Regions from separate parts of the Clostridium sp. CTA-19 genome, predicted to be linked through region 1. Evidence: riboswitches for the same ligand, from Rfam matches in the RefSeq annotation. Region 1 holds a riboswitch; the other holds the start of a gene.
The links. A riboswitch is a leader RNA that binds a small molecule or an ion and turns the genes downstream of it on or off. The one in region 1 is predicted to bind lysine.

Region 2: another riboswitch for lysine. It lies ahead of lysA (diaminopimelate decarboxylase); the one in region 1 lies ahead of kal (3-aminobutyryl-CoA ammonia lyase).

The regions. Positions count from the first base shown of each region.
Region 1 is NZ_BAAABH010000024.1:27,523-35,920, forward strand. It holds gene kamA (lysine 2,3-aminomutase) at 1-1,017, opposite strand, end outside; gene kdd (L-erythro-3,5-diaminohexanoate dehydrogenase) at 1,164-2,207, opposite strand; gene kce (3-keto-5-aminohexanoate cleavage enzyme) at 2,334-3,164, opposite strand; gene kal (3-aminobutyryl-CoA ammonia lyase) at 3,453-3,833, opposite strand; lysine riboswitch at 4,009-4,186, opposite strand; gene ACYUE0_RS13130 (cell wall-binding repeat-containing protein) at 4,867-6,354, opposite strand; gene ACYUE0_RS13135 (complement C1q domain-containing protein) at 7,936-8,398, opposite strand, start outside.
Region 2 is NZ_BAAABH010000009.1:54,375-62,772, forward strand. It holds gene ACYUE0_RS06900 (hypothetical protein) at 1-588, shown strand, start outside; gene eutJ (ethanolamine utilization protein EutJ) at 570-1,415, shown strand; gene ACYUE0_RS06910 (BMC domain-containing protein) at 1,434-1,730, shown strand; gene ACYUE0_RS06915 (EutN/CcmL family microcompartment protein) at 1,732-1,995, shown strand; gene ACYUE0_RS06920 (cupin domain-containing protein) at 2,074-2,736, shown strand; gene ACYUE0_RS06925 (BMC domain-containing protein) at 2,757-3,458, shown strand; gene ACYUE0_RS06930 (acetaldehyde dehydrogenase (acetylating)) at 3,493-5,103, shown strand; gene ACYUE0_RS06935 (phosphate propanoyltransferase) at 5,103-5,753, shown strand; gene eutM (ethanolamine utilization microcompartment protein EutM) at 5,831-6,121, shown strand; lysine riboswitch at 6,321-6,497, shown strand; gene lysA (diaminopimelate decarboxylase) at 6,624-7,919, shown strand; gene ACYUE0_RS06950 (DUF6483 family protein) at 8,100-8,398, opposite strand, start outside.

The DNA of each region.
Region 1 (8,398 bases):
TGGTGTTTTTCCACCACCACCTGGAGCGTCAACAACAAATGTTGGAACACAGTATCCAGAAGTATGTCCTCTTAAAGCTTCCATTATTTCTATTCCTTTAGAAACTGGTGTTCTAAAGTGTTCTAATCCCATTGATAAGTCACATTGATAAATGTAGTATGGTCTAACTCTTATTTTTACTAACTCATTAACTAGTTTTTTCATAACATGAGCACAGTCATTAACACCTCTTAGTAAAACACTTTGGTTTCCTAGTGGCACTCCTGCATCTGCAAGCATAGCACAAGCTCTTGCTGAATCCTCAGTTATTTCATTTGGATGGTTAAAGTGTGTATTTAACCATACTGGATGGTATTTTTTAAGCATAGAAACAAGCTCTGGAGTAATTCTTTGTGGAAGAACTACAGGTGTTCTTGAACCTAATCTTACTATTTCTACATGTGGAATTTCTCTTAATTTACTTATGATATACTCTAAAGTTTTATCATCAACTAATAAACAATCTCCACCAGATAATAATACGTCTCTAACTTGAGGTGTATTTCTGATATATTCTATTGCTTTATCAATTCTTGCCATTGGCATAGCATCATCGCTTTGTCCTGCAAATCTTCTTCTTGTACAGTGTCTGCAATACATTGAGCACATATCAGTTATTAATAATAAAACTCTGTCTGGATATCTATGAGTAAGTCCAGGAACTGGTGAGTCTGTATCTTCATGTAATGGATCTTCAAGATCTGCACAAGATTTATTAAGTTCTAAAGCTGTTGGTATAGCTTGTTTTCTTATTGGATCATGTGGATCACTAGGATCAATTAATGATAGATAGTAAGGAGTTATAGCCATTCTTAAAGTTTTTAAGCATTGTCTAGCTCCTTCTTCTTCTTCTGCAGTTAAAGGTATGTATTTTTTTAATTCTTCAACTGTTTCTATTCTGTTTTTAACTTGCCATCTCCAGTCATTCCATTGCTCGTCAGTAACATCTTTAAATAATTCATATCTTCTATTTACCATGATTATTTTCCCCCATTATTAAAATATTTTTTCTATGCTTTTAAAAAATATTATTTTGACAACCCTGTTTTTACAATGTTTTTATTATTTTATAATTGAAACCAAAAATTTCCCTATATTATTAAAATAAATCTTCAATTATTTAATTAAGCGTATAGTTCTGTGAACATTTTTCTTAAGTTCTCATTTTCTCTTATTTCTTGAAGAGTTATTTCTGCATGTCCTATAGTATAGCCGTTACCAACCATCATAGTTACGTCTTTACCTACACCTTCAGCTCCTAAAGCTGCTTTTGCAAATCCTGTTGCCATTGAGAAGAAGTAAACTGTTCCTCCATCTCTAACAGGTAATATTGTTGACATTTCTGTATTTTGTACATTTACACAGTTAAATGAAACATCAACTTCTTTTCCATCGTTATGAGCTAAAGCTTTTTCCATAACTTCAACTGGTTTAGTTGCGTCTCCTATAACTATTTCTAATGTTGGTCCAAAGTCTAATTTTTTAAGTCTTGCAGCTTCATTTTCATCTCTAACTAATGCAATAACTCTTCCTGTTGGTCCAACTCTTTTAACTGCTTCATAACAGCAAAGCATTCCTGATTTACCAGCTCCACCTAGTATTACTACTGATTCACATGGTTTAACAAGTTTTGCAACTTGTGCTGGTGCTCCAGCTACATCTAGTGCAGCTAATGCTAATGTTTCTTCCATATCTTCTGGAAGTTTTGCATATATTCCACTTTCAAATAATACAGCTTTTCCTTTTATTTGAACTCTGTCTATTTCTGGTTTAATATCTATTATTTCTTCTATTTTTAATGGAGTTAATGATAAAGATACTAGTGTTGCTATCTTATCTCCAACTTTTAAATCTATTTTTCCATCTAATTCTTTTCCTATTTTTTCTATAGTTCCTATTAACATTCCGCCTGATCCAGTTACTGGATTTTGCATTTTCCCTCTTTCAGCAACTATTTCTAATATTTTAGCTTTTATTTTTTCAATATCATGTCCTGCTTCTTCCTCTATTTGTGTAAAACTAGCAGAATCAATATTTAAAGCTTGTACATCTATTAATATCTCGTTATCGTAGATGTTCATATCATTGCTTATTTTTAATGCTGGTTGTGGTAATACACCTTTTGGTTCTATAACTCTATGTGTTCCGTATTTGCAACCTTTATTCATAATTATCCCCTTTCAAAATCACGTTTTTTAACTACGTTTTTTCTATCCGTTTTTTATAATATTTCTCTATATAATTAAATTCCCCAAAATAACTATATTAAACTTAACCTAACCCTAATTTTTACCTTACTCACTTAGCGGTTTAAGGTTTAACAATTCTCTAGCTTCAGCTGGTGTTGCTATTTCTCTGCCTAGTTCTTTTGCTATTCTAGCTACTTTTTCAACTAATTGAGCATTAGATTCTGCAGGCACACCTTTTGATATATATACATTATCTTCAAATCCAACTCTTACATGTCCTCCAGCAAGCATTGACATTGCAGCTAATGTAAATTCATTTCTACCTATTCCTGAAACTGTGTAAGTACTTCCTGCTGGTATACTGTCCTTCATGAATAAGAAATCTCTCATGTCTGCGCTTATACCACCGTTTACACCCATTACAAAGTTAAAGTGCATAGGTTTTTTAATATAACCTTTTTTTTCTAATCTTATTGCCATATCGATCATACCTTTATCAAAAACCTCTATTTCAGGTTTTACATTAAAAGCGATCATTTTTTCTCCGAATTCTTTTATTGTATTTTCTGTATTAACAAAAATTTCATCTCCACCGAAATTACAAGTACCACAATCAAGTGTTGCCATTTCTGGTTTCAATTCAACTGGTTGAAGTCTTTCTGCATTAGACATTCCAACCGCTCCACCTGTTGAAGGTTGAATTATAACATCTTTACATCTTTTTCTTATTTCATCAATGCAAGCTTTAAATCTATCTTTACATTGAGTTGGTTTACCGTCATCTTCTCTAACGTGTAAGTGAATTACACTTGCACCTGCTTTATATGCTTTATAAGCTTCTTCCCCTATTTCTTCAACAGTGTAAGGAACATTTGGATTATTTTCCTTTGTTACTTCTGCTCCACATATAGCAGCTGTAATAATTAACTTATCCATATTTTTCCCCTCTTTTCAAAACACATTAATAATTTAATTTGGCGTCTGTATACACATACAAATAAATTATTGTTATTTTTTTAACAAGTTTTTTATAACTAAACGTTATCATAGTCTGTTTAAAATTTTACTTTATTCAGATAGTCTTTAGAACTTCCCTGTAATAAAGGTTTTTTCCATAATCTATTGATATTTTTAACCCTTTTAAACGTTCTTATTGAAATATTAATATATTAAACAATTTACTAAATCTTTTTATATAAAACTTTCATTCTATTTCTTATTTTCTTATTTTCTTTTTTTATCTTTTGGTACTACACAAGTTCCGCTAGCTTTACAAACAACTATTGGTTCTTCTAATACGTCACAAGCTGAATCATTTATATCTGGTCTTGGAACTATAACTTTTCTAGCTTCAAAAACCATTTTTCTTGAACTATTTCCTACTTTAACGATTTCGCCTACAGCTTCTATATAATCCCCTGCATAAACTGGTGCTAAAAATTCTACGCTATCATAAGCTTTAAATAATCCTTCATCACCATCATTAATGATTAATAACTCTGTTGCTACGTCTCCAAATAATTGTAACATACGAGCACCGTCAACTAAGTTTCCACCGTAATGTGCGTCATGAGCACTCATTCTCATTCTAATAATAGATTTCATATGTAATCCACCCCCATATAATAATTGAAATACAATGTTTTGTATAAAATAACTTTATACAAAATAAAAAAGCACTGAAAATTTCAGCACTTATCAGAGCATTATATAACATATTCTTTTAATTTCAAAAGATTATATAATACCCATTGATGCAATGAAATTTAACATAATTCATCACACAAATAGCGCACCATAAAATCTTATGACAGTTGCAGAAATATCCTTTCTACACCCAAGATTAAATTTAAGAACAATTTTAATCTTTCGGCAAATAAACCCTTCACAATTATTATCAGTGGTTCTTCACTTTATCACATAATTGTTAGCCTATTATTTGCTCCTCTATTTATGTACAATATTTAGTTTGGCTATAGAATAAATTCAAACGGTAAATTCACCGTCTATATATATTATAATATTCATTGTTTTAAAAATCAATATTATTTTCAGAAAATTTATTTTTGTTTCGACAATTTTAAGTTAAGTTAAGTATTTTTCGATTAATTTTTTATATATTTTTTTATATATTTGAAATTAAACAGCTTTTAGTTTAGTATCATTTTAATTTTTTTTAAATATTTTATCGCTCTAAAGTTTTAAATCCTACCATTTTTCTATTATAATATCTTGTTTTTTACATATTACTTAATTTTTTACTTAAAATTATTGTGCCTCCTACAATACTCGATATCAGATACAATCCCTTTAGTTTTAATAATAATTTTAATTGTTAATTTTATAGGGAAATAATTTTTCATTTAAGATTCTCACTTCATAAAATTATAGAGAAACAAGCTCCAATTTAAATTTATACATCAAATTTTTGTTATTAGTTGAGAAAATAAGTACAAATACAGTTAGTTATTGATAAAATATTAATTTGAATTTTCTCATTTGATAAATGAATAAGTTTAAAATTTAATTTGGAACCCTATATAAGTTAATGTTAAAATTTTAAACTTTATACAAAAAGCGAGACAGGGTTAAAATTAATTTTAACCCTGTCTCATTTTCTATTTCTAATTGTTTTTATTTATTTAATATCTAAAACCCTAAATATATCTTTTACTGTAACAGTTAAATTTACTTTTTTATCTTCACCATCTATTGTACCTATAAATTTGTAAGTACCAACTTTATTGCTATCTAAAGCAGTGCTATTCCAAACAATATTAAATTCTTTTATAGTATTATCACTCATTGTAGCTTTAACTGTTGTAGGGAATGTAAAGTTATCACCTTTTTCTATTACTGCACTCATGTCATCTAGTTTTTCTATTACTGGAACTACTTTAACAGTTAAAGTAACTTCTTTACCCATAGCTACTCCAGTATAAGATTTTGTTCCTATTTTTGATGTATCAATTGATCTTACATCCCATTCAGCAAAAATTTCTTTTTCTCTTCCGTCCGTAAGTAATGCTGTCACCGTTGTAGGTAATTTAGCTTGTGACTTATGCTTTACTTCAATATCCTTATCTATAACATGCTTTATTTCACCATATCCCATTTCTTTTTTTAACGTATCCATTACAGAATCATTTATTACAGTTGGTCCACCTAATATGTATATTTCTTTTGACATTTGACCTCTTATATATTCAAAATTATCATTTTCTATAACACTTCCATTTGTTAATATTAATGGTGAATTAGTTTTTCCCGCTAATGCACTACCTGCTAATGCGTCAGGATAATTCATACCAGTTGCAACATAAGCAGTATCAAAACTTATGTCACTAATAAATTTTTTAAATATATTAGCATTTGTTTCAAACCTGTTTGCACCTGAAATTCTTTCTACATTTTTAAACTCATTTGCTACATTTTCAGAAACTGCTGATGTTCCTCCAATCACATAGCTTTTTGAAATACTATTTTCTGATATAAAGTTTTTCACTTCTGATGCAACAGAATCCTTAGGTGTTAAGATTATTGGCATTTGTAAATTAGACGCTATAGGTGCTATTGAAAGTGCATCTGCAAAACCCATACCATCAGAAACTGTTATACCATTTTTCACTCCAATTTCTTTTGCTATACTTACAGAAGTTTCATACCTATTAAGTCCTTGTATCCTTCTAATTTTTCTACCAAACTTATTTAAACAATTTTCAACATTAATATCTATAACAGCAGTTCCACCAACTATAATTATTTCATTAGGGTCTAATCTACTGATTTCATTTAAAACACACTGTGGAACTTCATTAGATTGAGTTAGTAAAATTGGTGCATCATACTTTCCTGCAAGAGGAGTTGCTGAAAGTGCATCTGCAAAACCATTTCCAGTAACTAAAATTACTGTATTACTTCCCTTTTCCCATCCTTTTTGAGATATACCTACAGCAGTATCATATCTATCACCGTTTGGAATATTAGGTATTCTTTCACAAATTACAGGTTGTACACTTTTGCTTTTACCAAATAAATCAAAAGCTTTAACATTTACAGGCATTACCGAAACTGTAGCCATAATTCCTATTAGAATAATGGATAAAAATTTACTTCTCTTTATCATTTTCATACTCCTTACTTTTATTTTTATTTTAATTTTACTTTTTTTAAATTTAAAAATAACAATAACTATCTTCTATATTAGATTTTACCATTTTTCGCAAATTATCTAAAGTCTTTTATGTAATAATCTATTTCTCTACATTTATTTCATAGCTAAAGTACTGGTTCTTTGCTCGGTAATTTATTTTATCTAGCCTTTTTATTGAGTACTAGAGTTTTTTATGATGATACAACTAAGTGAACCTGTCCTTCTTGTTACAGCTGCATACTTTAAAAATATTATATATTTTTAGTTAAAAGTTAACAGCGAACAGTTGCAACGCTTTGCTAATTAAAAGTTAACAGTGAATAGTTAACAGTTATTGTTATTACTACTCACTTCATTCCTAGTAATTTTCAACGTACTTTTATATAAATTTGCAATGCAAATTATATTAATAGATTAAAAAGAAAGTGGTTGCCACTTTCCTCCTGAATTCTTAATTCATAATTCTTAATCCTTAATTTTCTAAAACTTTCTCCCTCAACTAAGTAAGCAACTATATCAAGTTCTACCTCCATCACAAGAGGGACAGACGCGTAATTGGCTACTTTGCCATACTTTCATATAGATGCTTTTGTTGATTTTAGTTTCTCTCCAATAATACTCAAAGTCGGTCCCCATCACCCATTTTAGTAACACACCTAAACAATCAGATCTTTACAGTATTAATTCCATAACAAGTGGGACAGGTTCATTTGTGGCTACTTTCTTCGTTTAAATTGTAGATTCCACAATTGCTGTATTCCTATAATAAGACAAGTAAAGAACCAGTACCTAACAGGTACTGGTTCTTTGCTCGATAATTTATTTTATCTAGTCTTTTTATTGAGTACTAGAGTTTTTTATGATGATACAACTAAGTGAACCTGTCCTTCTTGTTACGGCTGTAAACCCTAAATCTAACTTTGTTTAATTTAATATCACAAACTTAGAATTTACTCCCTATAGTTCAAAGAAACTGGCACTCCAGTTTCCTCCTCAACTCTTAACTATTAATTTTTAACTCTTAACTATTTTAGGGGACTGGCTAACTTTTTTTATTTTTGGTACTTAAATGTAAAGAGCTCTTCTTTATTTTACGGAACTAAACCATTCGTGCCTGTCCCATTTGTTACGGATATAAACCCTGAATTTAACTTTGGCTAGTTTTATTTCTTAAACTTAGAGTTTACCCCTTCTAATTTAAAAGAAACTGGTAGTCCAGTTTCATCCTTAACTCTTAACTATTAATTTTTAACTCTTAACTACCTTAGGGACTGGCTAACTTCTTTTATTTTTGGTACTTAAATGTAAAGAGCTCTTCTTTATTTTACGGAATTAAACCATTCGTGCCTGTCCCATTTGTTATGGCTGTAAACTTTGATTTTAACTTTGGTTAATTTAACCTCTCAAACGTAAATTTTACTCCCTTAAATTCAAAGAAACTGAAGTTCAGTTTCAACCAACATTGTCAATTGTCCATTGTCAATTTTTTAAACTTTTAATTTTTAGCTATTAATTTTCACAAAAAAGGTAACCTACAAAGGTTACCCTAATTTATTATTCTAATATTTTAAATACTGTTAAAGTACAACCAAATGGAACATCGCATTGGCAACTTCCAATTACTAATGAAGAACAACATATATTAACAAGTTCTAGTTCTCCAGATTCTCTTACTTCAAATATTGCACTTCCAGAAGTTGATTCTCCACCTAAATTTCCTGCACTTGAACCAACTATTTCTCCATTTAATACTAATGCTACTGCTGATGGACATTGTCCTTGATTAGTTACATTCCAGCTTGCATAGTAAAATCCAGGAGTCTCTAATGGTATTCTGTTTGTTGGAACTTGTATGTCTTCATGACCAGTTAATGCTAATAATGTATTAAACACTATTGGATTATTTGGTCTTACTGTTTGACAAGTTTCCTCTCCTGAAAAAGCTACTGTTACTCCAACACCACCTGGAATTGTTCCCGGAGGGCCTTGTGGTCCTTGTGGTCCCATTGGGCCTGTT
Region 2 (8,398 bases), on a different contig from region 1:
GATAAGGCTTTAAAAGTAAAGAAGAAAGTTTCTCAAAACAAACAGACTGAAAGTAAACAGACTGAAAGTAAACAGACTGAAAGTAAACAGACTGAAATAGTAAAGCAAGTGAGAAACAGTGATCTGAATTTAAAGAAGAAGCTTTGTTACAAGTTGAAATCTATAGAGGCAATATTTCTTGTTACTGGTAGTGAAATATTAAGAGAAGATATTTTTTTAGCACAAAACATTATAATCTTGGGCAGGAAAATATCAAATATTAGAAATGTTGTGAATGGAAAAGGTACTCTTGAGACTATTAGTTGTAAAGCGTGCAGTGGAATGAATTCATCAAATTTCATAACTGAGCTTGATGATTGTTTTGAAATAACAGAATTTCATATGCAGCTTAAAAAAAGCAATGTGATTTTGAAAATGCACACACTTCGTTGTGCTTTACAGGAATTGCAGTTTGAGATAGTTGAGATATACAACAATGATGATGATTTAAAAAATAAAATTATAGAGAATTTTAATTCAATAATTAATTCGCTATCTCAGTTGATTTGTTCGGCAGTAGGAGGAAAAGAATGTCAGAGAAAAGAATAAACTTCGAACGTTGTGATGATTTTGTTAGAAAGTTTGAAGAAGTTATAGAAAAACCAATTGTTAATGAATCTTCGGTTTATTATACAGGAGTAGACTTAGGTACCGCTTGTGTGGTGTTAGCGGTTTTAGATGAAAATTATGAGCCTGTTGCAGGTGCATATAGATATGCAGATGTAGTTCGTGACGGTATGGTTGTTGACTATATTGGGGCAGTAAAAATTGTCAGAGAACTTAAGCAGGAAATCGAAGAAAAATTAAATACTGAGCTTCTTTATGCAGCTGCTGCAATTCCACCTGGAACAGATTCTTTAGATTCTGGAGCAATCAAAAATGTAGTTCAGGCTGCAGGATTTGAATTGACATGTCTTTTAGATGAGCCTACTGCTGCAAATGCTGTACTTAAAATTGAAAATGGTGCCGTTGTAGATATCGGTGGTGGAACAACTGGAATATCAGTTTTAAAAGATGGAAAAGTTGTTTATGTTGTTGATGAACCTACAGGGGGAACTCATTTTTCATTAGTTATTTCAGGGGCATATAAAATGCCATTTAAAGAAGCAGATAAATTTAAAAGAGATAATAAAAATCATAAAGAAATTTTACCATTACTAAGACCAGTAGTTGAAAAGGTAGCATCAATTATTAATCATAATATTAAGGATTATGATGTTAATGAAATTTCTTTAGTAGGTGGTACCTGTTGTTTGACAGGAATTGAAGAGATTATAGATAAAAATACTGGAGTATATACTCATAAGCCTAAAAATCCTATGTTTGTTACGCCACTTGGGATAGCATTAAGTTGTACACAAGATATTATTGAATAATAAGGGGAGTGTTTAAAAGTGGATTTTAGAATTATAAAATCACCTTCCAATAGCACTAAAGATATTCTTAAAAGACGAATGAGTGGAATTTGTAAAACAGAGCTAGATAGTGTTGATGCAATAGGACTTGTTCAAGGTAAACTTATTGATATGATTTATGTCGCAGATGTTGCTGAGAAAGCTGTTGGCGTTACCGTTGAAGATATAAGGGGTACATGTCCACAACACATGGTTTTACTTGGTATTTTTGGTGACACATCATCAGTTGAAGCTGCAATGAAGGAGATTCAACTGAAAATGAAAGAGGGAAAATAATATGATAATAGCAAGACTTATTGATAATGTATGGGCTACTAGAAAAGCAGATTCACTTAGTGGACTCAAATTTATGCTTGCTGAAGAAATTAGTGGAACCAATGAAGGCCGTAGATTTGTCGTTGTTGACATTATCAGTGCAGGCATTGGGGATAGGGTTATAGTTAGTACTGGATCAGCTGCACGTAGAATGCTAGGTGATGATAATATTCCAGTAGATGCAGTTGTAGTTGGAATAGTTGATAGTGATTGTAATTTAGATTAGAGCACAATCTTTTTTAAAATAATTAAAGGTTTTTAGGATTGGTATATATACTAAGATTATTTGAAAGGATGTGAAAATATGAAAAAATTAATCTGTGCAAAAGATATTGAGGAGTTAATAGTAAGTGGAAAAAAAGCTTTCTATATAGATGGTAGTGAGATAATCACACCATCAGCTAAAGAACTTGCAATAAATAATCAAATAGAATTCACTACAGAAGTTTCTAAGCCTAAAGCACAGCAATTAGAAGTAAAAAAAGCTCCAAGTATAGAAGGCATGGACAGTGAGATGTTACTTAACTTTTTTAGAGCTTTAATGGACAAAGGTCTTTTACAAGAATTACTTGAATGCTTAAAGCCAAAGAACCTTTTGTTTGATGCTGAATGTGACCCTAGCGGACTTAAGGTTGTTAGAGGAAATACAGTAAAAATGGATGTATTTGACACTGGGGATTCAAATGTAAGAGCTTATTTTCAAGAGTTAGTAAGTAAAAAAGAATCAAAAATGAGTGCTGGATTTTTAGTTATTGAAAACTCAAAGTTTGATTGGGAATTAACTTACGAGGAAATTGATTATGTTATAGAGGGAACTTTAACAGTTGAAATCAATGGAAAAACATATACAGCTTATCCTGGAGATGTACTATTCGTACCATCAGGTTCTAAAGTAGTTTGGGGTTCACCGGACAAAGCTAGAGTGTTTTATACAACATATCCAGCAAACTGGGCTGATCTTTTATAGAAGACTAGGAGGATAAACCTATGCAAGCACTTGGTTTTATAGAAACAAGAGGTTTACTTACAGCTATTGAGGCTGCTGATACAATGGCAAAATCGGCAGATGTAAGTATTGTTGAAAAAACTTATGTAGGTGGTGGTCTTGTTACAATTGTAGTTACAGGTGATGTAGGTGCAGTGAAAGCAGCTATAGAGGCTGGTGGAGCAGCTGTTAAAAATATTGATGAAGAATCTTTAATTTCAGAGCACGTAATTCCAAGACCACATGAGGAATTGGAAAGTATAATAGGACCTAACACTTCAAAAGAAATTTTGGAAGTTCCATCATCTAATAAAGAAGATGGTTTAAAAGAAATAGAAAAAACAGAAGAAAAAATCACAGCAAATGTAGAAGATACTGAAGAACATGTAGAGAAAGCTGAAAAAGCAGAAATGCATGAAGATAAACTAGAAGAACAGTTAGAAAAAAATCAAGAGATTTTAGAAACTGATTCAGATAAACTACATAAAATGAGTTTACAAAATTTACATAAAGATGACATAGATAATTTAATAAATAAAGATGGTATAGAAAAAACTATTTTAATGTTATCTAAGCTAAAGGTTGTTAAACTTAGAAATTTAGCTCGTGAATATGATGATTTTGTAATTAGGGGCAGAGCAATTTCAAAAGCTGACAAAAATTTATTAATTACAAAATTTAAAACATATTATGAGAAAAATTAGCTAGAGTGATATTTACGAAAGGAATGAAAGTACCATGGAAAATTTTGATAAGGACTTATATTCAATACAAGAAGCAAGAAATCTTGCTAGACTTGGAAAAATAGCAGCTAATAAAATTGCTGATTACACTGAAGAACAAATTGATAAGATTTTACGTAATATGGTTAGAGTTGCAGAAGAAAATGCTGCTTGTTTAGCACAAATGGCAGTTGAGGACACAGGTTTTGGTAAAGTTGAAGATAAAACTTTCAAAAATCATTTAGCATCTACTATACTATATGATTCAATAAAAGATATGAAAACTATCGGTATAATTGGAGAAGATGAGGTAAATAAAGTTATAGAAGTTGCTGATCCAGTTGGTTTAGTTATGGGAATAGTTCCTTCAACAAACCCAACATCTACTGCAATTTATAAATCAATGATAGCTATAAAATCTCGTAATGCTATAGTGTTTTCACCACACCCATCTGCAGCAAGATGTACAATTAAAGCAGCTCAATTAATGAATGATGCAGCTGTTGAAGCTGGTGCACCAGAAAACATTGTAAGTGTAGTACATACTCCAACAATTGCAGCTACTAACGAATTAATGAAATGCAAAGAAGTTGCTATAATAATAGCTACAGGTGGTCCAGGAATGGTTAAAGCTGCTTATAGTGCAGGAAAACCAGCTCTTGGTGTTGGTGCAGGAAACTCTCCAGCATATATTGAAAAAACAGCTAATATCGAAAAAGCTGTTAGAAATATTATGGCAAGTAAAACTTTCGATAATGGTACAATTTGTGCATCAGAACAATCAATAGTATGTGAAGAATGTAACTGCGACGCAGTTGTTGCAGAGTTCAAAAAACAAGGTGGATACTTCATGACTGAAGAAGAAACTAATAAAGTTTGTAAATTATTATTCAAAAACGGACATGCTATGAATGCTAAATTTGTTGGAAGAAGCCCACAAGTTATTGCAACTGCAGCAGGAATATCAATTCCAGAAGGAACAAAAGTACTTATAGGAAAGCAAAACGGAGTAGGCGAAGGAAATCCTTTATCATATGAAAAACTTACAACAGTTTTAGGATGCTATACTGTAAAAGATAGCAAAGAAGCATATGAGTTAAGTTGCGAATTACTTCAAAACGGAATTGGACATACAATGAGTATACATACTGAGGATAGAGCTATTGTTATGAAATTCTCAGGGGTACCAGCATCTCGTATTCTTATAAACACTGGTGGAACACAAGGTGGAACAGGTGCAAGTACAGGACTTAATCCTGCATTTACTTTAGGCTGTGGAACTTGGGGCGGAAGCTCAACATCTGAAAATGTTACTCCAGAGCACTTAATAAATATAAAGAGAGTTACTTATGGTTTAAAAGATTGCGCAACATTAGCATCTAATGACCCAACTTTCAATTGTATAAAAACTGCAGAAAACTGTCATGGTGTTCAAAATCAATTTATTAATATGAGCCCAGCTCAAATTGCAGCAGCAGCAGAAGTTTTAAATAAAGTTAATGATTCAGTTAAAAATACTAATAATTGTACTGAATGTAGTAGCGAAGCTAAGAATGAAAGCGGAAAAAATGAAGAACTTTTAGACTTAGTTAATCAAATAATTGCTACTATGAAGGGGAACAACTAATGGAAAATTACGAAGAATTACTAAAGGTTTTATTAGAAGCTGTGAAGGATAAAGGATCAAATGCTGTAATTACTGGAAATTCATCTGAAATTCCAGTAGGTGTTTCTAATAGACATGCACACCTTTCACAAAAAGATATAAATACTCTATTTGGTGAAGGTTATAACCTTACAAAACTTAAAGACTTATCTCAACCTGGACAATATGCATGCAAAGAAACTATCACAATTTGTGGACCAAAAGGTGCAATTGAGAAAATTAGAATTCTTGGACCAGCAAGAAGTAAGTCTCAAATTGAAGTGCTAATGGGAGACTGTATTAAACTTGGTGCAGCACAATATGTAAGACTGTCTGGAGAATTAAGCAAAACAGCTGGAATTACACTAGTTGGACCAAAAGGTTCTGTTCAGCTAGAAGAAGGTTTAATAGTTGCACAAAGACATATCCACATGACACCTGAAGATGCTAAAAATTTAGGCGTGTGTGATGGAGAGATAGTATCAATAAAATTTGATGATTTAAGAGGCGGAACATATAGCAACGTCGCTATTAGAGCTAATGATACTTCAAAGCTTGAATGCCATCTTGACATAGAAGAAGCTAATGCAATGGGCATTAACTCAAAATCAAAAATAACAATAGTAAAATAAGAAAACCACAAGATTAAAATAAGAGTTTATAATTAAAAATAAAATAAAAAAATAACTATATTTAGGAGGATTTTCAAATGAAATACGATGCATTAGGAATGATAGAAACAAAAGGTTTAGTAGGAGCAATAGAAGCAGCAGACGCTATGGTTAAAGCTGCAAATGTATACTTAATAGGTAAAGAATATGTTGGAGGCGGACTTGTAACTGTTATGGTTAGAGGAGATGTTGGAGCTGTTAAAGCTGCTACAGATGCTGGTGCTGCTGCTGCACAACGTGTTGGAGAATTAACATCAGTTCACGTAATACCTCGTCCACATTCTGAGGTTGAAGTAATTCTTCCAACAGCTAAAGAAGCTGTAAAATAGTATTTTAATTAAAATGAAGGAGTTATTGCAAAATTAACTTATAAAAATTAATGGAGCAATAGCTCCTTTTTTTATAAAAATTTAGTTAAATAAAATTAGATTAATTATAAATTAAATAAGGTTTATACTAAATAAAATATAAAAAAACTGTTGACAAATATAAAAATCATATGTAAAATAACGTATTAAATAAAAGAATATTGATTGTAGAGGTCGCGATATTTATAAGTACCAATAATGAGGTAAGCACAATGATTTATTGGAAAAGGAGTTATCGCCGAAGGATATAACTTATGCTTTAAGGTTATATACCTGGGTATGTATAAAATATATGCATAACTGTCACAAGTTTAAATTGTGTTGAGCTACATTTGAGGAATAAATGGTATATTTATATTGATTTTATGTCCCCTTAAGTGTTACTTAAGGGGTTTTTTATATTTAAAAAGATATACACACCCTGTAGCAAAAGCAAAATACCCAAAATTAGGAGGAAACTATTATGAAATTACAAGGAACTATGTTGGTAAAAGAAAATGAATTGTATATAGGGGGTGTAAGTTGTAAAGAACTTAGAGAAAAATATCAAACACCACTTTACGTATTTGATGAAGAGTTAGTTAGAAATAACTGTAGAGAGTATGCAAAACATTTTAGAGTAAATAAAGAAAATAATAGAGTGGCTTATGCAGGTAAAGCATTTTTACCTATATATATGTGTAAGTTAATAAATGAAGAAGGGTTATGTCTTGATGTAGTATCAGGAGGAGAATTATATACAGCATATAAGGCCCAATTCCCTATGGAAAAAATATTATTTCATGGAAATAATAAAACAATAGAAGAAATAAAAATGGGTGTAGAACTAGGAGTTGGAAGATTTGTTGTAGACAACTATTATGAATTAGAATTATTAGAAAAAATTTGTGAAGAAAAAGGTGAAAAACAAGCTGTTTACTTTAGGATAACTCCTGGAATAGAAGCGCACACACATGAATATATAAAAACTGGACAAATTGACTCTAAGTTCGGATTTACATTATCAAATGGAGATTTATATAACGCATTAGAGAAATTAAATAATTATAAAAATATAGAGTTAGTAGGGATACATGCGCATATAGGGTCACAAATATTTGAAGTAGAGCCGTATTTAGATGAAGTTAAAATAATGATGAACTTAGTAAAAGAAATAAAGGAATCCTATAACATAGATATAAAAGAAGTAGATTTAGGTGGAGGGATGGGAGTTTATTATACGGAAGAAGATAAACCGAAAACAATAAAAAAATTCTGTGAAGCGATAATAGAAAAAACAGAGGAAGTATGTAAAAAAATTGATATAAAAGTACCTATTTTAATAATAGAACCAGGAAGGTCAATAGTAGCAAATGGGGGAAGTACAATATATACAGTAGGAGCTATGAAACATATAAAAGGTATAAGAACTTATGTAAGTGTAGATGGTGGAATGACAGATAATATAAGACCCTCCTTATACCAAGCAGGATATGAATGTGCAATTGCTAATAAAATAGGAGAAAAGAGAAAAAACCAAGTTACAATATCAGGTAAGTGTTGTGAAAGTGGTGATATACTTATAACAGATACTAATATTATGGACATTAAAAGTGGAGATATATTAATAGTTTCATCAACTGGTGCATATGGATATTCAATGGCATCAAACTACAATAAAATAACAAAACCAGCAGTAGTATCAGTACAAAATGGAAAAAGCAAATTAATATGTAAAAGACAAAGTTATGAAGATTTATTTAAATTAGAAGTAGTATAGATGATAAAACTAAAATTTTAAAAAGTTATATATTTAAATGAAAGTATTAAATTTTGGCACCCACTAATTATAAAAAAATTTTAAAGATGTTTCTTGGTGAAAGTGAATAATTTTGAAAATGATAAACATAATTAGAAAGGTTTAAAAATAGAAAGTATATTTTTAAACCTTTTGTTTTCTTTAAACATTGTAAATTTTTTTTATAGTATTTAGACCATCTAAAATTTCTTCTTTTGAAAAATTACAATCAATTAACTTGTCTAAGGAAAATTTATTAATTTCTTCGTAAAAAAATAATGCCAATTCTAACAACTCAGGTAATTTGTGAGAGTATACAGCTTCAAATAACAGGTTTTCAGCTTCATTAATTTTGCATTCATTTATATATTTTATAATTGTTAGTCGTAATGCTTGTTCCTCTGTTAGTACAAGGTTATTAGTATTTTCATCAATACTATTTTCCATAGATTGTTTTCCCT